Regions from separate parts of the Thalassotalea montiporae genome, predicted to be linked through region 2. Evidence: riboswitches for the same ligand, from Rfam matches in the RefSeq annotation. Region 2 holds a riboswitch; the other holds the start of a gene.
What was found. Region 2 has a riboswitch for lysine ahead of lysC (lysine-sensitive aspartokinase 3). Riboswitches for the same ligand answer to the same signal wherever they lie in the genome.
Positions count from the first base shown of each region.

Region 1: it holds a riboswitch for lysine, as region 2 does, so the genes downstream of both, dapA (4-hydroxy-tetrahydrodipicolinate synthase) here and lysC (lysine-sensitive aspartokinase 3) in region 2, are expected to answer to the same signal.

Region 1 is NZ_JBQRUO010000001.1:269,956-273,097, forward strand. Features, by position in the region: gene ACSLUR_RS01200 (methyltransferase) at 271-1,389, opposite strand; lysine riboswitch at 1,681-1,853, shown strand; partial or broken gene dapA (4-hydroxy-tetrahydrodipicolinate synthase) at 1,933-2,832, shown strand; gene ACSLUR_RS01210 (2,3,4,5-tetrahydropyridine-2,6-dicarboxylate N-succinyltransferase) at 3,017-3,142, shown strand, end outside.
Region 2 is NZ_JBQRUO010000012.1:20,191-23,332, reverse strand. Features, by position in the region: tRNA gene ACSLUR_RS18805 (tRNA-Met) at 41-117, opposite strand; tRNA gene ACSLUR_RS18800 (tRNA-Met) at 280-356, opposite strand; lysine riboswitch at 900-1,086, shown strand; gene lysC (lysine-sensitive aspartokinase 3) at 1,278-2,627, shown strand; gene ACSLUR_RS18790 (MarR family winged helix-turn-helix transcriptional regulator) at 2,711-3,142, opposite strand, start outside.

The sequences.
Region 1 (3,142 bases), on a different contig from region 2:
AATGCATAGATTGGTTGGAGTGCATAGTTTGGTTCATTACTAGATTTTAACTACCTATCTTAGTGCTTATTCGTCGTTTTTAGTGCTCAATTTTTAACTTGAGCATGTGTCTTAGGCGCAAAGTAGCATGGGTTTATATCTACGATGCTTTTTCAGTGAATATCAAAAGGTCAGCACTCGTCAATGTTTTATTCTTTATTAAGGCTAATTTATACCAATTTAGTTAACGACTGACGCACTGTTTTTTTATTTCACGCTTGCCAGTAATAACTACATTGAAGCGAAGTAGACAGCAAAGCCACGTTGATTAACGATGGTTTGTAATTGTTTAAAACCTTCAGCCAAAATAGGCTGGTATTTTAAAAAGCTATTTGCCACCACAGTTAAGTTACCACCTCTAACCAATCGTTTCGGACACTCACGTAAAAACGTTTCAGTCGCCGCATAATGCGTTTTCAACCCTTGATGAAACGGCGGGTTAGTGACGATATGCGAAAATGAACCGTTAACTTCGATTAGACCATCTGAAGCAAATACTTCACCTGTTAAGTTATTTACTTTTAACGTCTCTTGCGTGGAGGCAACTGCCAACGCACTAATATCGAGGGCGGTAATTTCGGTTTCAGGGTATTGCTTGGCTAAGAAGGCGCTGATCACACCGGCACCACAACCAAAATCAAGCAGTTTGCCTTGATAGCTTTTTTTCGGCAGTTGCTCGGTAGGTAAGTTTTCTAGCAAAACTTGAGTGCCCTTATCGAGTTGTTTTTGGCTAAATACGCCCGGCAGAGCGGCAATGTTAAGTTCTATACCGGCAACCGAAAGCGGGTAGTAGTGGAACCAATCAGCAAGGTTAAAACTGTAGTCACCACGAATAAACTGGCCAGCGAATAAACTGCAATGGCGAGCAGAGTCCAGCTTATGGCAATGGCTAATATAGCCTTGGCTTAATTTTGCTGCTGATTTGATGCCGCCTTTGTTTTCACCGACAAACAACACACGTGCATCTTCAGCTAAATGAGGGGCAAGCATGGCCAGCGAGTAGGCAAGCTCAGCTTTGCTTTTCGGGAAGGCAATCACCGCTAAGTCATATGCGATATCTTCTTTGTTTTGCTTAGCTTCTTTGTTTTGTTTAGTTTCTTGGCTCTGCTCAGCGGTTAAGTGCGTACCAAAGCTGTAGCTCAACTTTGAACTTGGTTGGGCAGCCGTTATTTGCGCCAATTGATCCGCAGCTAGCTTGTTATTAGTGAAATAATGCAATTGGCACTCAGGATATTCATCAAGCCATTCTTGATATAGCCCGTCGACGGGGAAGTTAACTAACACTGCCCGCGTGCATGCTAACTCGCCGATATTGCGAACCAGTACTTGAGATAAATTCGATAATGCCATGTGATGTCCAACTTGCCTCGCGTTAGACGCTAATCGTCAGCGTTAATACGTTGCTTACCTAGGTTGATGATAGCCAGCTTAAGTCTATTGTGAAACTGCTTTTTGCCGACACAAATTGCCAAAATTCGCGGACTACAAACTTCACTAAAATCGCGCGAGGCCGCATTTTACGTGATTGATAAAGCAAGGTATAGCGGTGTGTTGACATTAGAGCAAATATTCGATGTAATGAGCCCGTCCTTATTCCTGCGCGGTGGTGTGGCTCGTCAAGCTCATACCATCGTGATGAAAAGGGCCAGAAGAGGAGCGTTAACCAGGTAGTTAATGTCAGGAGATCAAACTCCAGTGACCATTAATGAGGGGGATTAACGCCGAGACGAATACATTTTTGATTGATGTATTGGTCGGTTGCTCAGGCTGAATCCTGACAACTGTCACCCATTAGGTGGAGAGCTTCTGGCCTTTGTTGAACTGTCTGCGCTTTTTGCCGTGGGCAGGGAACAAATGCCGATAAGTTCTCCGAACGAAGTGAGTTCGAGAGACATGAATCCTGAAACTTCTAATTCATTAGCTAACGCAACCTTACCCAAATTCCCGTTGTGGACTGCGTTGGTTACCCCTTTTGCCGAAAGTGGCGCTATCGACTTTGCCTGTTTATCGCGAATTGCTCGCGAACAAGCAGCCGTCGGCAATGGTTTATTGCTACTTGGTAGCACAGGCGAAGCATTGGCGCTCAATGCTGAGCAACAGTTTGGTATCGTCAAATACGTGGCTGAACTTGGCCTTGATGTGCCGATCATGGTCGGTGTTGGCGGCTTTCAATTAATGCAACAGCTAGAATGGATTGAGCGCTGCAATCAGCTAAATATCGACGCCTATTTACTTGGTGCGCCCTTGTACGCTAAGCCTGGGCCTGTTGGCCAAGAGCAATGGTTTACCGCTTTGCTTAATGCTGCCAACAAGCCTTGTATGCTCTATAACGTACCGTCGCGAAGTGCGGTTACTTTATCGGTTGAAACGCTCGCGAAACTGCAAAACCATCCAAATTGTTGGGCGCTAAAAGAAGCCAGTGGAGATATCGCGCAATTTAATCGCTACCGTCAAGCGTGTCCTAAGCTTGCGCTGTTTAGTGGTGAAGATGCCATGATGCCAGCGCTGGCCAAACTTGGTGCTGCTGGCTTAGTGTCGGTTGCTAGTAATGTTTGGCCATCAGCGACAAAGCTCTATGTTCAACAGTGTTTAGCGCATACCGAACTTGATAACGCGCTTTGGCAGCAAGCCGTTGATGCGCTATTTACCGTGGCAAACCCAATCCCAGTGAAAGTGCTAATGCATGAGAATGGCGAGTTAGACTCCGCCGCCTTGCAACCCCCACTTACCCATTTCGAATTGTTAGATAAACAGCCCTTGATTGAGGCTAACGATGCTATTGATGCTTGGTATCGCGAGCAGACGCAAGTAACTCAGCCTATACAAGTTACTCAACAGACGCGTGAAATTTCATTAGAGCAAAATGAGCCGCTAGCCAAGCAAAGTGCTTAGTTTTAGCACCAAGTATCGCTACTAAAGGCGCGATCAGCAAACTAACGATTAACCCCAAACAGAATTCAGAATTAAAGGTAGAAAAATGACTAATTGGCAAGAAGTTTTACAACAAATGGAGCGCGGTGAAGTACGCGCGGCAACCCAAGACGAGCAAGGTAACTGGCACGCTAATGTTGAAGCCAAACAAGCAATATTGGCGGCGTTTAAA
Region 2 (3,142 bases):
GAGCCAAGATTGTTTTACTTCTGAATCTATAACGAAGAATTGGTTGCGGGAGCCGGATTTGAACCGACGACCTTCGGGTTATGAGCCCGACGAGCTACCAGGCTGCTCCATCCCGCGTTCGAATGGTTTACTGAGTAAACGAGCCAAGATTGTTTTACTTCTGAATCTATAAAGAAGAATTGCTTGCGTGAGCCCTTGATTTTAAAAGAGCTAACCGACGATTGAGTCGTCTTCCGTACAACAATTAATGTTTGTTTTGCTTCTAACATCTAAAGAAATTGGTTGCGGGAGCCGGATTTGAACCGACGACCTTCGGGTTATGAGCCCGACGAGCTACCAGGCTGCTCCATCCCGCGCCAAGTATTGTAACAGTTTGAGTCAGTTACCAACGACTTCACTTTCTAATGAAGTGTTCATTATCAGAGATTTATTGCATCTCTGTGAAAGCGAGGCGTATGTTAAGGATAGTTAATGTGATTTGCAACTGCTTTTTTGAAGGATTTTACTGCTCGCTCTAATAGTGAGCAAAAAGGTGCGTAAATATACGTATTTGTCGTGTTTGCTATCACAACCTGTTCATTTTTCTGGGCAAGTATCGAGGCTATAGCAGCTCACACTATAGTTACTTCCTGCGAATAGTTGCCTTTGGCAGTTACGTTCAACGATTTGCTTAAATGATTTATCTAAGCACATCTTTTAATTCAACCTATCACAGTATTTTCCTTCTCTCACTTCTCTTTAATGAAATACGAGATAGAAAATCTACAACGCAATTAGCATCAGATATTACAAACAATTGTTTAGACATCTAAATGCCTATTGATCACAACGAATAATTAATGTTTAATGAGGGCGTTATTGAGTTTTTACTTTAAATGTTTACAAGATAAATACTCGCTAACACCAGAAGAGGAGCGATAGCCAGGTAACTAACGTTAGGGTCACTGCCCGTTATGCGTTAATGAGGGGGACTATCGCCGAGGATTTAGTTTGAGTGACAAACTAAATTCGGTCATTAGGGTTGAATCCCTAAGGCTGTCACCAGTAACGAGGTAATCGTTAAATAGGTGGAGAGCTTCTGGCTGAAAATGTCTTGCTTTTGGGCTTCAGAATATCCTCAGCCGTGCTCTTCCTTTGTTGTAAGTAGTTTTTTGCTATATAGGGAGACCCTTTAATGAACATTATCACCAAAATCCACAATCAACTTGCGGCGTGTTTGCCAAGCACCCTTGAAAGTACAATTGAATCTAGCGACTGGGCTAGTGATTGGGGGATTTATGTCTAATTTTACGGTTGCAAAATTTGGTGGTACTAGTGTTGCTAACCATCAAGCGATGGAGCGCTGTGCAACGATTATCAAAAATGATCTCGCCAATCGTGTTGTTGTGGTCTCGGCGAGCGCTGGTATTACCAATCATCTAGTGCGTCTAGGGCAGGAGAGTGTACCTGCGACAGAGCGCAATGAAATTATCGCGAGCATTCGTGAAATTCAATTCAATATTATTGAAGCTTTTACGGGCGACCATAACCTTGGTGACTTTGTTGATGAAAAGCTCTCGCAGCTTGGTGAAATAGCTGAAACTCAGGCGCAGCAGCATAATGTGAAAAATGCTGATGAGATTTTGTCTTTTGGCGAGCAGCTTAGTTCAGCGTTATTTACTCAAGTGCTTAATGAGCTTGGTGTTAACGCCAAATGTTTTGATATTCGCCAAGTCATGAAAACCAACAGTTTGTATGGACAAGCTGTGGTAGATGTCGAAGCACTTAAAACAAACTCCATTGAGCATTTAGCGCCACTCACAAAAGACTGTGTGATTGTTACGCAAGGCTTTATTGGCCAAGATGGGTTGGGGCATACCACGACGCTTGGCCGTGGCGGCTCTGATTACAGTGCTGCATTAATTGCAGAAGCGCTCGATGCCACTAATCTCAGCATTTGGACTGACGTGGTCGGGATTTTTACAACGGATCCGCGCATTACTGATCAAGCTCGCGCTATTCCTGAAATCAGTTTTGGCGAAGCGGCTGAAATGGCTACATTCGGTGCAAAAATTTTGCACCCAGCAACGCTTATTCCTGCCATGCGACAAAATATTCCGGTATTTGTCGGTTCGAGCAAAGAGCCAGAACAAGGTGGTACTTTTATTCAGCAAAGCGTTTCTTCATCACCTACATATCGCTCTATTGCATTGCGCCGAGAGCAAACCTTAGTAACGGTGAAAAGCCCAGCGATGTTACATGCCAGTGGTTTCTTGGCCAAGGTGTTTGCAATTTTAGCCAAGCATGAGCTCAGTGTTGATTTGATTACAACCAGTGAGATTAGTGTTGCGTTGACATTCGATAATCCAACGGGCAGCACACAGTCTCTGATTAACAATTCGGTATTGGCAGAACTTGAGCAACTTTGTGAAGTGTCTGTTGAGCACGGCTTGTCACTTGTTGCGGTAATTGGTAATAACCTTCATGCAACTAAAGGACTAGGTAGCAGTGTGTTTGACAAAATTAACGACTTTAATATTCGTATGATTTGTCACGGTGCAAGTTCAAACAACTTATGCTTTTTAGTACCAGAGCAAGATGCAAATACGGTTGTTGAACAACTTCACGATACACTTTTTGCTGCTTAGCTTTACTGGTTTAGCTTTTGATTGTTATTGGCAAATGAAACATACAAAAGTGCGCTAGGTGTTTTACGCATTTATTGCAAATATTAACCTAGCTGTGCTTTTGTATTGTTTAACACCTTGTCGAGCGTTTGCTGCAAATTCACTACTTCTTCTATCGACAAGCCAGTTAGTGAAAACATAGTTTCTGGTATTTGCGCGGCTTGTTGTTTTAGCTGCTTCCCCTCTTTGGTAAGGCTAATGCGCACAGAGCGCTCATCTTGTTCACTTCGCGTTCTAGCTAGCAGGTTGGCTTGTTCCATTCGTTTTAACAGTGGCGACAAAGTTCCCGTGTCTAGATCTAGTTGTTGACAAAGGGTTTTAATAGGCACACTTTGCTTGGCTTGCCACATTACCAACATCACTAAATACTGCGGATAGGTAAGCCCCAATGCTTTTAGCAAAGGGCTGTATAGCTTAGTAATGGTTTTGTTTAAGCTGTACAGCCGAAAGCAAAGCTGTTTTTCTAGTTTTAAGTT